DNA from 2 places in the Streptomyces sp. NPDC038200 genome. Region 2 is predicted to be linked to the other one. Evidence: riboswitches for the same ligand, from Rfam matches in the RefSeq annotation. Region 2 holds a riboswitch; the other holds the start of a gene.
What was found. Region 2 has a riboswitch for glycine ahead of gcvT (glycine cleavage system aminomethyltransferase GcvT). Riboswitches for the same ligand answer to the same signal wherever they lie in the genome.

Region 1 (11,619 bases), on a different contig from region 2:
GGTGAACCGGCGGTGCATGGTGGTCGTCCGGCAGGGGCATGAGGTTGCGGGGGGTCGGCGCACCGAAGGGGTGGCGCGTGGTGGAAACTGTCTGGTGGTTACGGACGTTGTGAGAATGTCCGGCTCGGCCGGTGTAGGCAATCAGGGTTCGTCCTGCCCCACGGGCGGGTCTGTTTCGGTCAAGGGGAATCGCCCGTGAAGTTGTTTGCGAAGTTGTTCGGCAAGAGCGCGCGAGAGGGTAGCGACAACGCGACCGCTCGCCATCGCGCACAGCCTGACGCGGAGGGCCAGCGCCCGCTGTTCCGGGACCAGGTCGCTGGTCCGGGCGGTGACATTTCCGGAGGTCAGGGCGCGGCGTCAGTTGACCCTGCCCAGTCCGGCGGCATAGGTTTCGGGCAACCGTCAACCTCAGGTACGGGTGGAGGGTTTTCCTCCGACCCGTACGCGTCCAACGCCCCGGCGGGGCAGCCGCGGCAGGAGGATCCGTCGATGTCGGTCCTGGTGTGTACGAGGTGCGGTAACCGCAATGCGGAGAACGCCCGGTTCTGTTCCAACTGTGGTGCGCCGCTGCGTCCCGGTGTGGCGCCCGAGCGGGCCTCCGAGACGACGTCCACGATCTCGATCTCCGGTCTGGAGGCCTACGACTCCGAGGTGACCGGGCAGACCGCGGTGCCGATGCTGTCTCCCGAGGCCCAGGCCGCGGTGGACGCGCTGCCGCTGGGCTCGGCGCTGCTGGTGGTCCGCCGGGGTCCGAACTCGGGCAGCCGCTTCCTGCTGGACAGCGACCTGACCACGGCCGGCCGTCATCCGCAGAGCGACATCTTCCTGGACGACGTGACGGTCTCCCGGCGGCACGTGGAGTTCCGGCGTTCCCCTGACGGCTCCTTCACGGTGGCCGACGTGGGCAGCCTGAACGGCACGTACGTCAACCGCGAGCGTATCGACCAGGTCGCTCTGTCGAACGGTGACGAGGTGCAGATCGGCAAGTACCGGCTGGTGTTCTACGCGAGCCGGCAGGGCATCTGACCCGCCCCGGACCGACGTCCGGGGGGACTCCCAGGGAAGGTCCATGCTTCAAACACCGAGCGGCGGTGCCGGAAGCGGTACCGCCGCCAGGGACAGTGGCCTGATGAGCATCGGCACGGTGCTGAACGTGCTGCGCGACGAGTTCCCCGAAGTCACCATTTCCAAGATTCGCTTCCTGGAGTCGGAGGGGCTCATCGAGCCGCAGCGGACCCCCTCGGGGTACCGCAAGTTCAGCGCCCGGGACGTCGAGCGCCTCGGTCACGTCCTGCGGATGCAGCGGGACCACTATCTGCCGCTCAAGGTGATCCGCGAGCACCTGGACGCCGTGGAGCGGGGCGAGGCGGCCCCGCTGCCCCTGGTCGGGCGTCAGCGCACCCCGGACGACGTGCCGGCGCCCCTGGAGGTGCCCACGGTGGCCAGAGTCGGCAAGGCCGAGCTGCTGGCCGCCGCGGACATCGACGAGGGCGAGCTGCAGGAGTGGGAGTCCTACGGGCTCATCGCTCCCCTGGAGGACGGGGCGTACGACGCCGAGGCCGTCACCGTGGCCGCGCTCGTCGCCGAGCTGGGCCGGTTCGGGATCGAGCCGCGCCATCTGCGGGTGATGAAGGCCGCCGCCGACCGGGAGGCCGGTCTGGTGGACCAGGTGGTGGCCCCGCTCAAGCGTCACCGCAATCCACAGACCAGGGCACACGCCGAGGCCCGTACGAAGGAGCTGGCGGCCCTCACGGTGAAGTTGCACGCCGCCCTGGTGAAGACCGCTCTCGGCGTGCGGCTTCCCTGAGCCGGCGGGCTCGGGAGCGGCCGGATCGGGCACCTGTTCCCGGCCCGACTACCCAAACGTCCCGGGCACGGCCTAGGGTTGCTGTGTGAACGAGCTCGATGTCGTAGGTGTCCGGGTCGAAATGCCCTCCAACCAACCGATCGTGCTCCTGCGCGAAGTGGGGGGCGACCGTTACCTCCCCATCTGGATCGGGCCGGGGGAGGCGACGGCGATCGCTTTCGCCCAGCAGGGCATGGCCCCCGCGCGACCGCTGACCCACGACCTTTTCAAGGACGTGCTGGAGGCTGTCGGCCAGGAGCTGACCGAAGTGCGTATCACCGATCTGCGGGAAGGGGTCTTCTACGCGGAGCTGGTGTTCGCCAGTGGGGTCGAGGTCAGCGCTCGCCCCTCCGATGCCATAGCGCTGGCCCTGCGCACCGGAACGCCGATCTACGGCAGTGACACGGTGCTGGACGACGCGGGCATCGCCATCCCGGACGAGCAGGAGGACGAGGTGGAGAAGTTCCGCGAGTTCCTCGACCAGATCTCGCCGGAGGACTTCGGCACCAGCAGCCAGTGAGACGCGCAGCCGGCCCTCCGGGGCGGGGGTTTCATGCGGGCCGTCGGCGGCTCCGTGCGGCCGGCGACCCGGCAATTGCCTCCGGCCGGTGAGAGCGTCCTACGGCCTCTCGCGAGCGCATTCGGCTAGCCTTTCCCCGCGGTGGGGCACGGGAAACCACTCCTAGGGTGATTATCACTCGGCGTGCCGAGTGTGGCGATCGTTGACGCACCCCTGGTGACTGCCTACCGTCGAGAAGGCAGGTCAAGGACGGAGGTCGGCGTGAGAACCAGCGGCGACGGTACGGCTGGGGGTGCCCCCGGTTTCGGGGAGAGCGGTCCGTACCCGCCCCCGAGCTCGCGGCTGCGCTCAGGCGGGGGACATGCCCATGCCGGCAGCGCGGTGGAACACGCTCCGCAGCTGCCGACGGCGGTGCCGAACGGCGGAGGGGTGGCGGCCATGACGTCCGAGGAGATCGGCTACCGCGGGCCCACGGCCTGCGCGGCAGCCGGCATCACCTACCGGCAGCTCGACTACTGGGCCCGCACCGGCCTGGTCGAGCCCAGTGTGCGGCCCGCCCACGGGTCCGGCACCCAGCGTCTGTACAGCTTCCGGGACGTCGTCGTCCTGAAGATCGTGAAGCGGTTCCTGGACACCGGGGTGTCGCTGCAGAACATCCGCACGGCCGTGCAGCACCTCAGGGAACGCGGTTTCCGCGATCTGGAGCGGATGACCCTGATGAGCGACGGCGCCACCGTGTACGAGTGCAGCTCGCCGGACGAGGTCCACGCCTTGCTCCAGGGCGGTCAGGGCATCTTCGGCATCGCCGTCGGCGTGGTGTGGCGAGACGTGGAAAGCGCCCTCTCCCAGCTGCACGGCGAGCGCATCGACACCGGCGAGACCCTCGTCGGGCACAACCCCGCGGACGAGCTGGCGCGGCGCCGCAACCGGGCGGTCTGACCGCCGGACCTCCCGCGAGGGGCCTCCGGCACCACCGCGTTGTCAGTGCCGTGGTGCAGCATCGGAGATGTGAGAAACGCGCCCACGATCCTGCATCTCGACATGGATGCCTTCTTCGCCTCGGTGGAGCAGGCATCCAAGCCGAGCCTGCGCGGGAAGGCGGTCGTCGTGGGCGGCCTCGGACCGCGCGGGGTGGTGGCCACCGCGTCGTACGAGGCACGGGTGTTCGGCGTGCACTCGGCGATGCCGATGGCACAGGCGCGCCGGCTGGCCCCCAACGCGGCCTACCTGGTGCCGCGCTTCACTCTGTACCGGGCGATCAGCGACCAGGTGATGGCGCTGTTGCGGGAGCTGTCGCCGCTGGTCGAGCCGCTCAGCCTGGACGAGGCGTTCGTGGACCTGGAAGCGGGCGGAGTGGCCCGGGACGAGGAGTCGGCGCGACTGGCGGGAGAGAAGCTGCGCGCGGACATCCGGGCGGCCACCGGGCTGACCGGATCGGTGGGGCTCGCCGCGTCCAAGATGCTCGCGAAGATCGCCTCCGAGCAGGCCAAGCCGGACGGCCTGGTGCTGATCGAACCGGGGACCGAGCGGGCGCTGCTGGGGCCGATGTCGGTGCGCACCCTGCCGGGGGTGGGGCCGGCCACCGGGGACCATCTGCGCAGGGCCGGGATCACCACGGTCGAGGAGCTGGCCGAGGCGGGCGAGGACGAACTGGTCCGGCTGGTCGGGAAGGCGCACGGGCACGGTCTGTACGCCATGGCCCTGGCCCGGGACGACCGGCCCGTGGTGGCCGAGCGGGAGACCAAGTCGGTGTCGGTGGAGGACACGTACGACGTGGACATCCATGACCGGCTGCGGGTCGGCCTGGAGGTGCAGCGGCTGGCCGACCGGTGCGTGGGGCGGCTGCGCGGGGCGGGGCTGTCCGGGCGGACGATCGTGCTCAAGGTGCGGCGGTACGACTTCTCCACCCTGACCCGCTCCGAGACGCTCAGAGGGCCCACGGACGACCCCGCGGTCGTCCGGGAGGCGGCGGCGCGGTTGCTGGATTCCGTGGACACCACGGGCGGGGTGCGGCTGCTCGGGGTGGGGGTGTCCGGGCTCGCCGACTACACGCAGGAGGACCTGTTCGCGCAGGCCATGCCGGTGCCTGCGACGGTGGAGCCGGAGCAGGCGGCGGTCGAGGCCGTCGCGGAGCGGCCGGAGCCGGTGGAGCGGCAGTGGCGGGCCGGGCAGGACGTGCGGCACGCCGAGTACGGGCACGGGTGGGTGCAGGGGAGCGGGCTGGGGCGGGTCACCGTGCGGTTCGAGACGCCGCAGTCCCCTCCGGGGCGGGTGCGGACGTTCTTCGTCGCCGATCCCGGGCTGGAGTCCGCCGAGCCGTTGCCGTTGGTCGCGGGAACCGACCTCGCCCACCCGGCCACCCGTCTCGACCGGCCGCCCGGCAGTGACCGCCGGGGATCTCCCTCCAGTGACCGCCACGCGGCTACGCCCCGGACCCCGGCGGCCTCGGCGGACGCCCGGCCCGCGACACCTGAGGATGTGGACCAGGGGGGCGAGGTCCGGCCCGGGGCCGTGGGGGCGGGGGGCGGTTGAGGTTCGCCCCCGGAAGGTGACCGGGGGCGAAGGGCGAGGGGCGGGCGAGGTTCAGCCCGTGGGGCGGTGACGGCCGAGGCGCGGCCCGGGGCGGAAGGGTGGGGCGATGTCCGTGGGGCGAATGTGGAGGAGGAGGCGGGTGGGGCAGTCGGAGGGATGCGGGGTGTGGGGCGGGGCCGGAGCGAGTGGAGGGGCAGCGCTCAGGGTTCCTCCGAGCCCGCGAGTTTGCCGAAGTCGCGGTCCGGGACCTTGGGGGGTGCGGTCACGTCGAGGCCGTAGTGGTGGTAGAGCTGGAGTTCCTGTTCGGGGGAGAGGTGACGACCCACGCCGAAATCGGGGGCGTCCCTGATGAGGGCGCGTTCGAAGGGGACGCGCAGGGTGCCCTCGACCAGCTCGCTGGGCTCCAGGGGGACGAAGGCGTCCCGGGAGAACAAGCCGGTGCGTATGGCCGCCCACTCGGGTACACCGGTCGCGTCGTCGAGGTACACCTCGTCGATGGTGCCGATCTTGGTGCCATCGCGGTCGAACGCCTTGCGGCCGATCAGGTTGCGCGGATCGATGTCGGTCTGCACGGCCCCTCTCCCTCCACTTGGTCGCAACTCATCCGTAAGCACTACAAAAGAGCACATTCAAGCGGGCGGCCACTCGAAGGCCCCGGCGTTGACCTCGCTGGTACCCTGACAGCGGCTGCTGACCCCGTGCGGGAGAGTCCTCCGACCACCTCGGAGGCGCCGAAGGAGCAAATCCTCCCCGGAATCTCTCAGGCCCACGTACCGCACGGACGAGGTCACTCTGGAAAGCAGGGCGGATGTCGACGGCTTCCGCCCTCACCGACGGTGAAAGCCGGCGTCCCCGGGCGCCCGGTGAAGCTCTCAGGTTGAGATGACAGAGGGGGAGGCCGTCGGGGTACCCATGCCGTGGTGCCCCTCGAAGGTCGCGTCAGACCAGGAGGCCTCCGCAATGACCGCCCATCGCATTCCGCTCTCCGAGCTCGAAGCCGGCATCCCGTTCGAGCAGCGCCACATCGGACCCGACCAGGAGGCGCGGGCCAAGATGCTCGCGCAGGTCGGCTACGGCTCGCTCGACGAGCTGACCGCCGCCGCGGTCCCGGATGTGATCAAGAACGCCGATGCCCTGGACCTGCCGGGCGCGCGTACCGAGGCGGAGGTGCTCGCCGAGCTGCGCTCGCTGGCCGACCGCAACCAGGTCCTCGGCTCCATGATCGGCCTGGGCTACCACGGCACCTTCACCCCGCCCGTCATCCTGCGCAACGTCATGGAGAACCCGGCCTGGTACACGGCCTACACGCCGTACCAGCCGGAGATCTCCCAGGGCCGTCTGGAGGCCCTGCTGAACTTCCAGACGATGGTCGCGGAGCTGACCGGTCTGCCCACCTCCGGCGCCTCCCTGCTGGACGAGGGCACGGCCGCCGCCGAGGCGATGGCGCTGTCCCGGCGCATGGGCAAGAACAAGAAGGGTCTGTTCCTGATCGACGCGGACGCGCTGCCGCAGACGATCGCCGTGATCGAGACCCGTGCCGAGCCGACCGGTGTCGAGGTCGTCGTCGCCGACCTCAGCGAGGGCATCCCGGCCGAGGTCGCCGAGCGTGAGATCAACGGCGTGCTGATCCAGTACCCGGGCGCCTCCGGTGCCGTACGGGACATCAAGCCCGTCATCGAGCAGGCGCACGAGCTGGGCGCGCTGGTCACGGTCGCCGCGGACCTGCTCGCGCTGACCCTGCTGACCTCGCCGGGCGAGCTGGGCGCGGACATCGCGGTGGGCACCACCCAGCGCTTCGGTGTGCCGATGGGCTTCGGCGGACCGCACGCCGGCTACATGGCCGTGCACGAGAAGTTCGCGCGCAGCCTCCCCGGCCGTCTCGTCGGCGTCTCCGTCGACGCCGACGGCAACAAGGCGTACCGGCTCGCGCTGCAGACCCGTGAGCAGCACATCCGCCGGGAGAAGGCGACCAGCAACATCTGTACCGCGCAGGTGCTGCTCGCCGTGATGGCCGGCATGTACGCCGTCTACCACGGGCCCGAGGGCCTGCAGACCATCGCCCGGCGCACGCACCGGTACGCGACGATCCTCGCCGCGGGCCTGACGGCCGCCGGTGTCGAGATCGTCAACGGCGCGTTCTTCGACACCGTCACCGCGCGCGTGCCCGGCAAGGCCGCCGAGGTCGTCGCCGCCGCCCGGGAGAACGGGGTCAACCTGCGTCTGGTCGACGCCGACCATGTCTCCGCGGCCTGCGACGAGACCACCGGCCGCGCCCAGCTGAGCGCCGTCTGGTCCGCCTTCGGCGCGCAGGCCGACATCGAGGCGCTGGACGCGACCGCCGAGGACACCCTGCCCGCGGCGCTGCTGCGCACCGACGCCTACCTCACCCACCCGGTCTTCCAGCAGCACCGTTCCGAGACCGCGATGCTGCGCTACCTGCGCAAGCTGGCCGACCGTGACTACGCGCTCGACCGCGGCATGATCCCGCTGGGCTCCTGCACCATGAAGCTCAACGCGACCACGGAGATGGAGCCGGTCACCTGGCCCGAGTTCGGCCAGCTGCACCCCTTCGCCCCGGCCGAGCAGGCGCAGGGCTACCTCACGCTCATCCACGAGCTGGAGGACCGCCTCGCCGAGGTCACCGGCTACGACAAGGTCTCCCTCCAGCCGAACGCCGGTTCGCAGGGCGAGCTGGCCGGTCTGCTCGCCGTACGCGGCTACCACCGTGCCAACGGCGACGAGCAGCGCACCGTCTGCCTGATCCCCTCCTCCGCGCACGGCACCAACGCGGCCAGCGCCGTGATGGCCGGCATGAAGGTCGTCGTCGTCAAGACCGCCGAGGACGGCGAGATCGACGTCGAGGACCTGCGCGCCAAGATCGAGCAGTACCGCGACGAGCTGGCGGTGCTGATGATCACCTACCCGTCGACGCACGGTGTGTTCGAGGAGCACGTCGCCGACATCTGCGCCCAGGTCCACGAGGCCGGCGGACAGGTCTACGTCGACGGCGCCAACCTCAACGCGCTCGTCGGCCTCGCCAAGCCCGGCCACTTCGGCGGTGACGTCTCCCACCTGAACCTGCACAAGACCTTCTGCATCCCGCACGGCGGCGGCGGCCCCGGCGTCGGTCCGGTCGCGGTCCGCGAGCACCTGGCGCCGTACCTCCCGAACCACCCGCTGCAGCCCGAGGCCGGCCCGGAGACGGGCGTCGGCCCGATCTCGGCGGCCCCCTGGGGCAGCGCGGGCATCCTGCCCATCTCGTGGGCGTACGTCCGGCTGATGGGCGGCGAGGGCCTGAAGCGGGCCACGCAGGTGGCCGTGCTCTCCGCGAACTACGTCGCCAAGCGCCTGGAGCCGCACTACCCGGTGCTCTACACCGGCCCCGGCGGTCTGGTCGCGCACGAGTGCATCATCGACCTGCGCCCGCTGACCAAGGCGACCGGCGTGAGCGTGGACGACGTGGCCAAGCGCCTGATCGACTACGGCTTCCACGCGCCGACCATGTCCTTCCCGGTGGCCGGCACGCTGATGATCGAGCCGACCGAGTCCGAGGACCTCAACGAGCTGGACCGGTTCTGCGACGCGATGATCGCCATCCGCGCGGAGATCGAGAAGGTCGGTTCCGGGCAGTGGCCCGCCGAGGACAACCCGCTGGGGAACGCCCCGCACACCGCCGCCGCGCTCGGCGGTGAGTGGGCGCACGCCTACAGCCGCGAGGAGGCCGTCTTCCCGGCCGGTGTCTCGGCCGCCGACAAGTACTGGCCGCCGGTGCGCCGTATCGACCAGGCCTTCGGCGACCGCAACCTGGTGTGCTCCTGCCCGCCCCTGGACGCCTACGAGGACTGAGTGAACGAAGGTGAGGGCCCCGTCCGCGACACGGACGGGGCCCTCACCCGTTCCCGGGCCGTCGCCGGGACGTCTCACTCGTTCCTGGGCCGTCGCCGGGACGTCTCACTTGTGCCCGGGCCGTCGCCAGGACGTCTCACTTGTTCCTAGGCCGTCGCCAGGGACACCTCGGTCGCCTTGATCAGGGCGATGACGTCGGAACCCACGAACAGGCCGAGGTCGCCGACCGCGTCCTTCGTGATCACGGCGGTGATCCGGCCGCCGGCGACGGAGATCTTCACGGACGCCATGGCCTCGCCGGTGGTGAGCTGGGTGATGGTGCCGGGCAGCTGGTTGCGGATCGACAGGCCCTCGACCCGCTGGGTGGCGAGGGAGACCTCGGTCGACTTCACCAGAGCGTGGACGGGCGTGCCGGGGGCGAGGGCGAGCTGCTCGGTGGCCTCCAGGGTGATGGCGGCCGTGAGCTGCGGGCCGCCGTCCAGGCGGACCTTGACGGTGGCCATGACCTCGCCGGGGTGGACCTCGGTGACGGTGCCGGGGAGCTGGTTGCGGATGCTCAGGGTCATGGGCACCCACCGTAGAGCGCCGGTCCGATCAGGCCGGGTATGCGTGGGTCTGCGTCGCCTTGACCGTCGCCCAGACCGATGCACCCGGATGCAGGTCCAGTTCGGCGGCGGCGACCGTCGTGAGGTCGGCCGCGAGGGGCAGCTCCCCGGTGAGTCCGGCGCGGATCTGGTCGCCGTGCGTCTCCAGGCCGGCGACCTCGCAGCGCCACAGGTTGCGGGCGCTGGCCCCGGTGGGCCGGTCCCGGAACAGGGTCACGGAGGACGGCGGGAACGCCACGAAGACCGGGCCGTACAGCTCCTCCGTGGTGGTGATCGCCGGCCCCGCGTCCAGCCGCACCGTGTGTCCCGCGGCCCGGCCCCGGTAGAGGTTGAGGCCGACGAGCCGGGCGATGTAGTCCGTGCGGGGGTGCCGGGCGATGTCGGCGGGGGTGCCCTCCTGGACCACCCGGCCGTGCTCGACGACCACCAGCCGGTCCGCGAGCACCATGGCGTCCAGCGGATCGTGGGTGACCAGGACCGAGACCGCCTCGAACGCCGCCAGGTGGCGGCGCAGCTGGGCGCGGACCTCCAGGCGGGTACGGGCGTCCAGGGCCGCCAGCGGCTCGTCCAGGAGCAGCAGGCGGGGACGGGTGGCCAGGGCGCGGGCGAGGGCCACGCGCTGGGCCTGGCCGCCGGAGAGACGGCGCGGCTTGGTGCCCGCGTGGTCGGTGAGACCCATGCGCTCCAGCCACGCCGCCGCCTGGGTACGGGCCTCGGCCTTGCCCGCGCCCCGGCAGCGGGGGCCGAAGGCGACGTTGTCCAGGGCGGAGAGGTGGGGGAAGAGCAGGTAGTCCTGGAAGACGACGCCGACCGGGCGGGACTCCGGGGGCGTGTGTTCCAGCGAGGCACCGTCCAGGCGGAGGTGGCCGTCCGTGAGCGGGGTGAGGCCGGCGAGGGCGCGCAGGGCTGTGGTCTTGCCGGCGCCGTTGGGGCCGAGGAGGGCGACGACGTCCCCGGGGGCGGCCGTCAGGGTGACGTCCAGACGGAATCCGGCGTGGTCACGAGAGCCGGTGCGGTCGACGACGAGGCGGGCGTCGAGACCGGTGGCCGGGGGGTGGTGGTGCGGGGGCGTGGGCGCCGTCGGGGCGTGCGAGGGGGCGGCGCTGCCGGCCGGTGCGGGTGTCGTTCCCCCGGGTGGGGCGGCGTTCGTGGCCGTGGGGTGGGAGGGCGGTGTCGTGTCGTCGTTTGTTGTCATGATGTCGTCATCCAGCGGTCCCGGAGCGCCGCGAGGACCGTGATCGACACGGCCAGCAGCACCAGGCTGAGGGAGATGGCGGCCTCGGGGTCGTTCTGCAGGGCGAGGTAGACCGCGAGGGGCATGGTCTGGGTGCGGCCGGGGAAGTTGCCCGCGAAGGTGATCGTCGCGCCGAACTCGCCGAGTGCCCGGGCCCAGGCCAGCACCGAGCCGGCCGCGACACCGGGGGCGATCAGCGGCAGCGTGACCCGCCGGAACGCGGTGAAGCGGGAGGCGCCGAGCGTGGCCGCCGCCTCCTCGTAGCGCGCGTCGGCGGCCCGCAGGGTGCCCTCGACGCTGATCACCAGGAACGGCATCGCCACGAACGCTTCCGCGATCACGACCCCGGTGGTGGTGAACGGCAGGGTGATCCCGAACCAGGCGTCGAGCCACTTGCCGACGACGCCGTTACGGCCCAGTGCGAGGAGCAGTGCCACACCGCCGACGACCGGCGGGAGGACGAGCGGCAGGGTGACCAGCGCCCGTACCAGGCCGCGGCCGGGGAACTCCGTACGGGCCAGCAGCCAGGCCAGCGGCACCCCGAGGACGAGGCTGACGGCCGTCGCCGCGGTGGCGCTGATCAGGGACAGCTGGAGCGCCTGCCACACCTCGGTGCTGGTCAGCCGGCCGGGCAGGCCGCGCCAGGGCGCGCGCACGAGCAGCGCGAGCAGCGGCAGCAGCAGGAAGGCCATGGCCAGCAGGCCCGGCAGCAGCAGCGGCAGCGGCACTCCCCGCCGGCCGCCGGTGCCGACGCGGCGACGCCGCGGCCGGTCCGTGCGGGGACCGGTCGCGGCGCCGGGCTCGTCGAGCGGGGTCACGGCTTGAGGAACCCGGCCTCGCTCAGGACCTTCTGGCCTTCGGCGGACCGCACCAGCTCGATGAAGGCCTTGGCCGCCGCGGTGCTCCGGGAGTCCTTCAGCAGGGCGATCGGGTAGTCGTTGACGGCCTTGGCCGACTCGGGGAACTCCACGCCCTCCACCGTGCCGCCCGCCGCCTTCACATCGGTCTTGTAGACCACCGCGGCGTCGGCCTCCTT
Region 2 (11,619 bases):
TGCTCCTTGGCGAGCTTCTCGACCTCGGCCATGTCGACCAGGCCGGTCTCCTCGTCCACGTGGTACGCGACCACGTCGAACTGCTTGCCGGAGAAGTTGAGCCGCATCCCGTGGGTCAGGTGGCCGCCGTGCGCCAGGTCCAGGCCGAGGATGGTGTCCCCGGGCTTGGCGAGGGCGAACAGGGCCGCCTGGTTCGCGGAGGCGCCGGAGTGGGGCTGCACATTGGCGTACTCGGCGCCGAACAGCTCCTTGACCCGGTCGATGGCGATCTGCTCGGCGACGTCGACGTGCTCGCAGCCGCCGTAGTAGCGCCGGCCGGGGTACCCCTCGGCGTACTTGTTGGTGAGGACCGAACCCTGGGCCTCCATCACCGCGAGCGGCGCGAAGTTCTCGGAGGCGATCATCTCCAGGGTCGACTGCTGGCGGTGCAGCTCGGCGTCGACGGTGGCGGCGATCTCCGGGTCCAGCTCGTGCAGGGACGTGTTCAGAACAGTCATACGGCTACGACTCCTCAGCCGGCGGTGAAGGCGGTGTACTCGTCGGCGGAGAGCAGCTCGGCGGGCTCCTCCGTGACGCGTACCTTGAACAGCCAGCCGCCCTCGAAGGGAGCGGAGTTCACCAGCGAGGGGTCGTTGACGACGTCCTCGTTGACCTCGGTGACCACACCGGTGACCGGCGAGTACAGGTCGGAGACCGACTTGGTCGACTCCAGCTCACCGCAGGTCTCGCCCGCGGACACCGTGGAGTCGACGTCCGGGAGCTGGACGAAGACGACATCGCCGAGCGCGTTGGCCGCGTGCTCCGTGATGCCGACCGTCGAGACGCCGTCCTCGGCGACCGACAGCCACTCGTGCTCCTTGCTGTAGCGCAGCTGCTGGGGGTTGCTCATGGCCTGAATTCTCCTGTACACGCGGGAGTGCTGATGACGGGGGGACTGCGGAAACCGCTGGTGAGCGGGCGAATGTGCGCAGGGTCACGCACCGGCCACGGGACCGGTGCCGTGCGCAGGCGCGTCCGCGCTCGGTCTTTACTTCTGGCGCTTGTAGAACGGCAGCGCCACGACCTCGTACGGCTCGTGGTTGCCGCGGATGTCGACGCCGACGCCCTCGGCGCCCGGCGCGGCGTGCGCGGCGTCGACGTAGGCCATGGCGATCGGCTTGCCCAGGGTGGGGGAGGGGGCACCGGAGGTGACCTCGCCGATCACCTCGCCGCCGGCGACGACGGCGTACCCGGCGCGCGGCACCCGGCGGCCCTCGGCGACCAGGCCGACGAGGACCCGCGGAGGCTCGGCGGCGGACCGCTCGGCGGCCTGCGCGAGCGCCTCACGCCCGACGAAGTCCCCTTCCTTCTCGAACTTGACCACACGTCCGAGCCCGGCGTCGAAGGGGGTGAGGGACGTGGTCAGCTCGTGCCCGTACAGCGGCATGCCCGCCTCCAGGCGCAGCGTGTCCCGGCAGGACAGCCCGCACGGGACCAGGCCGACGCCCGCGCCGGCCTCGGTCAGCGCCTGCCACAGCTCGACCGCGTGCTCCGGCTTCACGAACAGCTCGAAGCCGTCCTCGCCGGTGTAGCCGGTGCGGGCGATCAGCGCCGGGACGCCGGCGACCGTGCCGGGCAGACCGGCGTAGTACTTCAGGCCGTCCAGGTCGGCGTCGGTGAGCGACTTCAGGATGCCGGGGGACTCCGGGCCCTGCACGGCGATCAGCGCGTACGCGTCCCGGTCGTCGCGCACCTCGGCGTCGAAACCGGCGGACCGCTCCGTCAGCGCGTCCAGCACCACCTGGGCGTTGGAGGCGTTGGCCACGACCATGTACTCGGTCTCGGCCAGCCGGTAGACGATCAGGTCGTCCAGGATGCCGCCGTCGGCCTGGCAGATCATGGTGTAGCGGGCCCGGCCGACGCCGACGGAGGCGATGTTGCCGACCAGGGCGAAGTTCAGCAGGGCGGCGGCTTCGGCACCGGTGACGGTGATCTCGCCCATGTGGGAGAGGTCGAAGAGACCGGCCCTGGTGCGCACGGCGACGTGCTCGTCGCGCTCGGAGCCGTAGCGCAGCGGCATGTCCCAGCCGGCGAAGTCGGTCATCGTCGCACCGAGCGAGCGATGCAGCGCGTCCAGCGCGGTGTGACGGAGTTCGGTACTGCTCATCGGACGGTCGTCTCCCAGGGCAACAGGGATGGGGCGAGGAACGTTCCTCCCCATCTGTCATCGGAACCTGAGAGGTTCGCCACGACCGCCACGAGGACGATCACGGCTTGCACCTTGGGTGGGGCCGCCGTGCGCGGCGGCCCGCTTTTCAGATGTGCCTCGCCCGCGCGGTAACGGTGCCTGAGAGATTCAAGGGAGGGACTTGCTCCTTCGGCGCCCCGGGCGGCCCGGAGGGGCCTGGGGACTCTCCCGCGCGGATTCAAACGGCCGGTATGCAGTTGGCGCGCACATCATTGCACGCCGCACCCCGGCCATCCAGAGCAAGCTCTTTGTGACCGAGCTGTGGCCGTACGCGCACGAAGCGCCTACCGTTGCCCATTACCTTCTCTTTACATACAACGGGCATGGGGATGACCGAGCCCACAGGGGAGGACGATCAGGGTGAACAGGACCTCGGCCTACGCCACCAACGCCGGCCTCGCGATGCCGAAACAGCCCTCCGCCCCCGCTCGCGAGCGCTGCGCCGACCGCCCCGCGCCGGTCGTCCGCGATCTGCGCGACCGCGCGGGCCGCAGCCCGCACGCCCTCCTCTTCGGCCCCCGCGACCTGGTGGTGATCACCGGGCTGCCCGGCAGCGGCAAGTCCACCCTCATGCACCGCGCGGTCACCGGCCGCCGCATCGACTCCCAGGACACCCGCGACCACTGGGACGCCCGCGTCCCCCGTCGCCTGCCCTACGCGCTCTACCGCCCCCTGGTCCGCCTCGCCCACTACGCCGGACTGCGCCGGGCCCTGCGCACCGGCGAAGGGGTCGTCGTGCACGACTGCGGCACCCAGCCCTGGGTACGCGCCTGGCTGGCCCGCGAGGCCCGGCGGCGCGGCGGCACCCTGCACCTGATCCTCCTCGACGTCACCCCCGGCACGGCCCGGCAGGGCCAGCACGAGCGCGGCCGGGGCGTCTCCCGCTACGCCTTCCGCCGCCACCGCCGTACGACCGCCCGCCTGCTGCGCGCGGTGGAGAAGGGCGAACTGCCCGCGGGCTGCGGTGCGGCGGTGCTGCTCGACCGGGACGCGGCGGACGTCCTGAGCCGCATCGGCTTCACTCGGTGAGGCGCTGTCACAGCCACCCGCTAGCCTTCTTGGTCACAGCAGCGGTTACCAGCAGGCGGTAGGCAGATGGACTTCCCGGCGGACTTTCCCGCGGACTTCCCGGCACAGGCACACCCCCATCCGCACGGCGGTTGGCCCGGCAACGAGCTGGAGGAGGTGCTGTCGGCCTCCCTCGGCGTCCCCTCGGCGGGCGGCCGGATCGTCGAGGTCCTCGGCCGGAGCTTCCTGTGGATCCCGCTGCCCGGCGGCGGGGGCCCGGACAGCGGCCCGCTGGACCTGCCGACGCTGGACGTCGACGGCCAGGCGTACGTCCCGGTGTTCAGCTCCGAGGAGCAGCTGCGCCAGGTGGCCGGCTCCCACATGTCGTACACCATCGCCCCGGCGGTCGAGTTCGCCCGCGGCCTGCCCCCGCAGGTCGGCATCGCCGTCAATCCCGGGGGCGTGGTGGGCATCCCGCTCCCGCCCGAGGCCGTGGCCGAACTGTGCCGCGCGGGCCGCACCCCGCTCGACGGCCCCAGCAGCGGCGGCCGGGTCCGGCTCTTCGAGCCGGACTGGCAGGACGACCCGGTCGACTTCCTCTCCGCCGCCTCCGCGGAGTTCGCCGAGACCGGCGTGGTCCTCACCGCCCGCCGCTGCCTGGCCGCCGTCGAGACCGCCGACCCCGTGATGTTCGTCGGCGTCGAACTCTCCCAGTGGGAAGGCGACCTGCGCGCCCTTCCCCTGGCGGCCCTGGGCCGCGCCCTCGGCAAAGTCCCGGTCACGTGGCCGGTCAACCTCGTCCTGCTGGACGTGACCGACGACCCGGTGGCCGGCTGGCTGAAGTCGAACGTCCGGCCCTTCTACCAGAACGGTCTCTAGACCCGCCCACCGGAACGGTCTCCGGATCCGTCCACCGCAACGGTCTCCGGATCCGTCCATCGGCGCGGTCGACCGGCCCCGGCCGGAGGCGGCCCGACCCGAAGGGGCGCGGGGAACCGCGCGAGACCCCACCACTTCCCGTACTCGCGCGCGACCCAGAGGTCCCGAGCTCCTGGGCGCATAAGCTGTCTCCTGACACGGGGCACTGATGAGAAGGGCCGGTACGACAGGTGAGCGCGAGCCACAGCGGCAGCGTCGAGCACATGCTGCGCCAGGTCACGCCCGGACGCTACGACGCCTACGAGGCATTGCTGCGCGCCCTCGCCACCCCCTCCTCCGGCCAGATCTGGATGTTCCTGTGGCACGGCCAGGCCGGCTCCCCGGACGCCCAGTACGGGAACATGGAGGTGGACGGCTCCCACTACGCCCCCTGCGTGACCTCCGCCCAGGAACTGTCCGCCAGTGGCTGGAACCGGTCCTACGAAGTGGTCGACGGCCTGGACGTGGCCCGCACCCTCTACCCGGACCACTACGGCCTCTGGCTCAACCCGCACGCCCCGGGCGGCGGTGTCGGCATCCCCTGGCTCGATCTGCGCCGCATCGCCACCGGTCTGGACCGGCAGCCCGCCGGCCCGCTCCGCCTGTCGGAGCCCGGCGTCGAGGTCCCGCAGTTCTATGCCCTGCTCGCGCAGAACGCGCACCGCACCCCCGCGCTCCGCTCGCTGCGCCGCGCCTGGGTGCAGCCCGCGCTCGGGGCGCCGTATCTCGCCATCGGCCTGGACGTGTACGAGACCTCGCCCGCCGCCGTCGACTCGGTGCGCGCGATGATGCAGCAGTCCGTCGGTGCGGTCCCGGAGGGGCTGCCGGTGTCGACGGTCGCGATGACCGACGACCACGACCCGGTGGTGATGTGGATGCGGGCCAACGCGCGCCCCTTCTACGACCGTGAGGCCCACGTCCCCGCGCCGCAGCCCCAGCTTCCGGCCCCGCCGCAGGCACCCGCCGGCGGCTACGGCTATCCGCCGGTGCGCGGCGGCTACTGAACAACCCGGCCCGACGGCGGGCTTTTTGGGCCTGATCGCAGAATTTACGTGGCCGACACATTTCTGCGCGCGTAGATGACGACCGAACGTCCCGAACCGCGCAGATTCGCCCTTCTGTCCCAACTGGACCGTGTCCGGGGGCCGTTACCCACTGTTCGGATAACGGAATCCCCTGGACTGCATCACGGTTGCGCATACTTTCGCCGCCAGCTCTGGCGGGTGATCGCAACGACGCTGAAGACTCGCGACTCAGACATGAGGTCGAGACCTCATGATCGATGGCAAGTCGACAAAGCCGCAATCCGCGGCAGGCGCAGGCCGGTCACCACCGGCGAGAGGGGTCGCTCACCGTGACCGCACCGATCGAGACCACCGGGGCGGCAGCCGAGGCACAGCCGGAGGCTGTGCTGGAGGGTGCCGGTAAGGGGCAGATCGAGGGTCGTTCCCTGGGCCAGATCGCCTGGACCCGGTTCAAGAAGGACAAGGCCGCCGTCGCGGGCGGCGTCATCGTGATCCTGCTGATCCTTCTCGCCGTCCTCTCGCGTCCCCTCCAGTCCATGCTCGGACTCGACCCCAACGCCTTCAACCAGGACCTGATCACCCCGGACACCTCGCTGCCCAAGGGCAGTTGGGGCGGCATGAGCGCGGACCACCCGCTCGGCGTCGACCCGAAGTTCGGCCGGGACATCGCCACCCGCATCCTGGAGGGCTCCTGGGTGTCGCTGGTGGTGGCCTTCGGCGCCACGATCCTGTCCAACGTGATCGGCGCGATCATGGGCGTCGTGGCCGGCTACTACGGCGGGCGGGTCGACTCGATCATCAGCCGGCTGATGGACACGTTCCTCGCCTTCCCCCTCCTGCTGTTCGCCATCTCCATCTCCGCCACCCTCCAGGGCGGCGCCTTCGGCCTCAGCGGCCTGCCGCTCCACCTGAGCGTGCTGATCTTCGTCATCGGCTTCTTCAACTGGCCGTACCTGGGCCGGATCGTGCGCGGCCAGACCCTCGCCCTGCGGGAGCGCGAGTTCGTGGACGCGTCGCGCGGCATGGGTGCCAAGGCTCCCTACATCCTGTTCCGGGAGCTGATGCCGAACCTGGTGGGCCCGATCACCGTGTACTCGACGCTGCTCATCCCGACGAACATCCTCTTCGAGGCGTCCCTGAGCTTCCTCGGTGTCGGCATCCAGCCCCCGCAGGCGTCCTGGGGCGGCATGCTCCGCGAGGCGGTCACCTACTACCAGGTCGACCCCCAGTACATGATCGTGCCCGGCCTCGCCATCTTCATCACCGTCCTGGCGTTCAACCTGCTCGGCGACGGTCTCCGCGATGCTCTCGACCCGCGCAGCCGCTGACGCCGGCCGCGGAGAGCCCGAAAAGTTTCCGACAATGGAGGGGAAAGCGCCCATCATGCGAAGGTCAGCGCTGGCCGCGATCGCGGCCATCGGCACTGCCAGCCTGTTTGTAGCTGGTTGCAGCAAGGCCGATGACAACAAGAACGAGAACGGCACCAAGTCGGCCGGGGCCAACGCCGCGACCAAGGGCGTCGTCAACGTGTCGGACAAGAAGGGCGGCACGGTCACCTACGAGCTGTCCGACGTCCCGGACTCGTTCGACCCGGGCAACACGTACTACGCCTACATGTACAACCTCAGCCGGCTGTGGGCCCGCCCGCTGATGACCTTCCAGCCCGGCGCCGGCGAAGAGGGCAACACCCTCGTCCCGGACCTCGCGGCGGGCAAGGGCGTCCCGAGCGACGGCGGCAAGACCTGGACGTACAAGCTGCGTTCGGGCCTGAAGTACGAGGACGGCTCGCCGATCACCTCGAAGGACGTCAAGTACGCCGTCGAGCGTTCCAACTTCGCGCGTGACGTGCTCTCCCTCGGCCCGAACTACTTCCAGCAGTTCATGGCCGACGGCGACAAGTACAAGGGCCCGTACAAGGACAAGAGCGCCAAGGGCCTGTCCTCCATCCAGACACCGGACGACAACACGATCGTCTTCCACCTGAAGCAGGCCTTCCAGGAGTTCGACTACCTGGTCGCGGCCCCGCAGACGGCCCCGGTGCCGAAGGCGAAGGACACGGGCGTCGACTACGTCAAGCACATCGTGTCCTCGGGCTCGTACAAGTTCCAGAGCTACGAGGACGGCAAGCAGGCCGTGCTCGTGCGGAACGAGAACTGGGACGCCAAGACCGACCCGCTGCGCAAGCAGCTGCCGGACAAGATCGTCGTCAAGCTGAAGGTCAACCCGGAGACCATCGACCAGGACGTCATGTCCGGCAAGGCCATCGACCTGGCCGGTACCGGTGTCCAGGCGTCGACGCAGGCCCAGGTGCTCACGGACGCCGCCAAGAAGGCGAACACGGACAACACCTACGGCGGCCGTCTCGTCTACATGGCGATCAACACCACGGTCGCGCCGTTCGACAAGGTCGAGTGCCGCAAGGCCGTGCAGTACGCCATCGACAAGGTCTCGGTGCAGACCGCCGAGGGCGGCCCGATCCGCGGTGACATCGCCTCCACCGTCCTGCCGCCGGACATCCCGGGCTACGCCAAGTCCGACGTCTACGCCACCAAGGACAACAAGGGTGACGTCGCCAAGGCCAAGGAGCAGCTGAAGGCCTGCGGCAAGTCGTCGATCTCGACGAACATCTCGGCCCGCTCCGACCGTCCGCAGGAGGTCGACGCGGCCACGGCGATCATCAACTCGCTGAAGAAGGTCGGCATCAACGCCAGCCTCAAGCAGTTCCCGTCCGGTAAGTACTTCACCGACTACGCGGGCGTGCCGAAGTTCACCAAGAAGCAGAACATCGGCCTGGAGATGATGCAGTGGGGCGCCGACTGGCCCTCCGGCTACGGCTTCCTGCAGCAGATCCTGAACGGCAAGGCGATCAGCCAGTCCGGTAACACCAACCTGTCGCAGTACGACAACAAGGACGTCAACGCTCTGCTGGGCAAGGCGATCGGCACGCAGGACACCACCGAGCGCAACAGCCTCTACACGCAGATCGACAAGAAGACCATGGACGACGCCGTTCTGGTCCCGCTGACCTACTTCAAGGTCCTGCTGGGCCGCCCGACGACCTACACCAACCTGGTTTCCACGGCGGCCTTCAGCGGTCAGTACGACTACCTCAACATCGGCGTCGCGTCGAAGTAGCAGCCCCGGAAGGCAGGTGAAGGCATTGGTGCCCGCGGGCTTCGCGGCCCGCGGGCACCAGCGCCGGTCCCCGTGATCTCGTACATCCTCCGCCGGACGTTCGCGGCAGTGATCCTGCTGCTGGTCGTCTCCGCGGTCACCTTCGCCATCTTCTTCCTGCTGCCACGGCTTGCCGGCCAGACAGCGGACCAGCTGGCGCAGCAGTACATCGGCAAGAGCCCGTCGAAGGCGGACATCGCCGCTGTCAAGCACAACCTCGGTCTGGACCAGCCTGTCTACGTCCAGTACTGGCACTTCATCAAGGGGATCGTGGCCGGCGCCAGCTATGACCTCGGCCCCACCACGGTGCACTGCGATGCACCCTGCTTCGGCTACTCCTTCAAGAACCACCAGGCGGTCTGGCCGGAGCTGACCTCCCGCATCCCCATCACCCTCTCGCTCGCCGTGGGCGCCGCCGTGCTGTGGCTGGTCTCCGGCGTGGTGGCCGGTGTCATCTCCGCGCTGAAGCCGCGCTCGTTCTACGACCGCGCCTTCATGGGAATCGCGCTCTCCGGCGTCTCGCTGCCGATGTTCTTCACGGGCAACCTGGCGCTCCTGCTCTTCACCGTCCAGTTGCCGATCTTCGGCCGCACCTACGTCCCGTTCACCGAGAACCCGGCACAGTGGGCCAACACCCTTTTCCCGGCGTGGTGTTCGCTCGCCCTGCTGTACTCGGCCATCTACGCCCGGCTCACCCGCTCGGGCATGCTGGAGACGATGAACGAGGACTTCATCCGCACGGCCCGCGCCAAGGGCCTGCCGGAGCGCACCGTTGTCACCCGACACGGTCTGCGCGCCGCCCTGACCCCGATCATCACGGTCTTCGGCATGGACATCGGCCTGCTGCTCGGCGGTGCCGTGATCACGGAGTACGTCTTCTCGCTGCCCGGTGTCGGCCAGTACGCGGTCCAGGGCATCACCGACAACGACCTGCCCAAGATCCTCGGTGTGACCCTGCTCGCCGCCTTCTTCGTCGTCTTCGCAAATCTCGTGGTGGACGTGCTCTACGCCGCCGCCGACCCGCGGGTGAGGCTCTCGTGACCGAACTCTCCAAGACCGGCGCCGCAGTGGGCGAGCCCACCACCGGCAAGGCGCCCGAGGCCTTCCTGGAGGTCCGCGACCTCAAGGTGCACTTCCCTACCGACGACGGCGTGGTCAAGTCCGTCGACGGGCTCAGCTTCTCGCTGGAGAAGGGCAAGACCCTCGCCGTCGTGGGCGAGTCCGGCTCCGGCAAGTCGGTCACCTCGCAGGCCATCATGGGTCTGCACCGGCTCGGCACGCGCGGCAAGAACGTGCGGATGTCCGGCGAGATCTGGCTGGACGGCCAGGAACTGGTCTCCGCCGCCCCGGACGAGGTGCGCAAGCTCCGCGGCCGGGAGATGGCGATGATCTTCCAGGACCCGCTCTCCGCGATGCACCCGTACTACAAGGTCGGCGACCAGATCGTCGAGGCGTACCGGGTGCACCACAAGGTCAGCAAGAAGGTCGCCCGCGCCCGCGCCATCGAGATGCTCGACCGCGTCGGCATCCCCGAGCCCGCCAAGCGCGTCGACGGCTACCCGCACGAGTTCTCCGGCGGTATGCGCCAGCGGGCCATGATCGCCATGGCGCTGGTGAACAACCCCGAGCTGCTCATCGCGGACGAGCCGACCACCGCCCTCGACGTCACCGTCCAGGCGCAGATCCTCGACCTGATCCGGGACCTCCAGAAGGAGTTCGGCTCCGCGGTCATCATGATCACCCACGACCTCGGCGTGGTCGCCGAGATCGCCGACGACGTCCTCGTGATGTACGGCGGCCGGTGCGTGGAGCGCGGCGCGGCCGACGAGGTCTTCGAGCGGCCGCAGCACCCCTACACCTGGGGTCTGCTCGGCTCGATGCCCCGCATCGACCGCGAGACCTCCGAACGGCTCATCCCGGTCAAGGGCTCCCCGCCGAGCCTCATCAACGTCCCCTCGGGCTGCGCCTTCCACCCGCGCTGCCCGTACGCGGACATCCCCAAGGGGAACGTCACCCGCACGGTGCGCCCCGAGCTGGAGCAGGTGAGCACCGGGCACTGGTCCGCCTGCCACCTCTCGGCCGAGGACCGCCAGCGGATCTGGACCGAAGAGATTGCGCCGAAGCTGTGAGTGAGACCAAGAAGACGGACACCGTCGCCGAGGCCGCGGTCCCGGCGCAGGCCTCGGCCCCCGAAGAGCGTGACGTGCTGCTCAAGGTCGAGGGTCTGACCAAGCACTTCCCGATCAAGAAGGGCATCCTGCAGCGCCAGGTCGGCGCCGTGAAGGCCGTCGACGGCATCGACTTCGAGGTGCGCAAGGGCGAGACCCTGGGCGTGGTCGGCGAGTCGGGCTGCGGCAAGTCGACCATGGGCCGGGTCATCACCCGCCTCCAGGACCCGACCGGCGGGAAGATCACCTTCGAGGGCCGGGACATCACGCGGCTCAGCACCGGGCAGATGCGTCCGCTGCGCCGCGACATCCAGATGATCTTCCAGGACCCCTACGGCTCCCTGAACCCCCGGCACACCATCGGCTCGATCGTCTCGGCGCCCTTCCGGCTCCAGGGCGTGGAGCCGGAGGGCGGGGTGAAGAAGGAGGTCCAGCGGCTCCTCGAACTGGTCGGTCTCAGCCCCGAGCACTACAACCGCTACCCGCACGAGTTCTCCGGCGGTCAGCGCCAGCGCATCGGCATCGCCCGCGCGCTCGCCCTGAAGCCGAAGCTGGTCGTCGCGGACGAGCCGGTCTCCGCGCTGGACGTGTCGATCCAGGCGCAGGTCGTCAACCTCATGGACGACCTCCAGCAGGAGCTGGGCCTGACCTACGTCATCATCGCGCACGACCTGTCGGTCGTCCGGCACGTCTCGGACCGTATCGCGGTGATGTACCTCGGCAAGATCGTGGAACTCGCCGACCGCACCTCGCTCTACGAGGCGCCGATGCATCCGTACACCAAGGCGCTGATGTCGGCGGTGCCGGTGCCGGACACCAAGCGCCGGGGCCAGAAGAGCGAGCGCATCCTGCTCCGCGGCGACGTGCCCTCGCCGATCGCGCCGCCGTCCGGCTGCCGGTTCCACACCCGGTGCTGGAAGGCGACGCAGATCTGCAAGACGACCGAGCCGCCGCTGCTGGAGCTGAGGCCCGGTCAGCGCGTGGCCTGCCATCACCCGGAGAACTTCGCCGACCAGGCGCCGCAGGACACGGTTCTGCTCTCGGCGGCGAAGGAGGCGTCGGAGCTGGTGCCCGAGGCCGCGGGCGGATCGGCCGGCAA

Region 1: linked by a shared signal. The riboswitch ahead of gcvP (aminomethyl-transferring glycine dehydrogenase) and the one ahead of gcvT (glycine cleavage system aminomethyltransferase GcvT) in region 2 are both predicted to bind glycine.

What each region holds. Positions count from the first base shown of each region.
Region 1 covers NZ_JBVJYH010000031.1:58,393-70,011, reverse strand. Annotated here, with positions in the region: gene ACZ7KF_RS38860 (DUF881 domain-containing protein) at 1-5, shown strand, start outside; gene ACZ7KF_RS38855 (FHA domain-containing protein) at 196-1,026, shown strand; gene ftsR (transcriptional regulator FtsR) at 1,070-1,807, shown strand; gene ACZ7KF_RS38845 (bifunctional nuclease family protein) at 1,893-2,366, shown strand; gene ACZ7KF_RS38840 (MerR family transcriptional regulator) at 2,628-3,305, shown strand; gene ACZ7KF_RS38835 (DNA polymerase IV) at 3,375-4,898, shown strand; gene ACZ7KF_RS38830 (PRC-barrel domain-containing protein) at 5,099-5,470, opposite strand; glycine riboswitch at 5,590-5,684, shown strand; gene gcvP (aminomethyl-transferring glycine dehydrogenase) at 5,859-8,744, shown strand; gene ACZ7KF_RS38820 (TOBE domain-containing protein) at 8,891-9,310, opposite strand; gene ACZ7KF_RS38815 (ABC transporter ATP-binding protein) at 9,339-10,544, opposite strand; gene modB (molybdate ABC transporter permease subunit) at 10,541-11,401, opposite strand; gene modA (molybdate ABC transporter substrate-binding protein) at 11,398-11,619, opposite strand, start outside.
Region 2 covers NZ_JBVJYH010000008.1:317,132-328,750, reverse strand. Annotated here, with positions in the region: gene glyA (serine hydroxymethyltransferase) at 1-497, opposite strand, end outside; gene gcvH (glycine cleavage system protein GcvH) at 512-889, opposite strand; gene gcvT (glycine cleavage system aminomethyltransferase GcvT) at 1,028-2,146, opposite strand; glycine riboswitch at 2,191-2,304, opposite strand; glycine riboswitch at 2,305-2,408, opposite strand; gene ACZ7KF_RS19730 (AAA family ATPase) at 2,588-3,256, shown strand; gene ACZ7KF_RS19725 (enhanced serine sensitivity protein SseB) at 3,323-4,114, shown strand; gene ACZ7KF_RS19720 (enhanced serine sensitivity protein SseB C-terminal domain-containing protein) at 4,378-5,157, shown strand; gene ACZ7KF_RS19715 (ABC transporter permease) at 5,508-6,506, shown strand; gene ACZ7KF_RS19710 (ABC transporter substrate-binding protein) at 6,562-8,313, shown strand; gene ACZ7KF_RS19705 (ABC transporter permease) at 8,386-9,393, shown strand; gene ACZ7KF_RS19700 (ABC transporter ATP-binding protein) at 9,390-10,481, shown strand; gene ACZ7KF_RS19695 (ABC transporter ATP-binding protein) at 10,478-11,619, shown strand, end outside.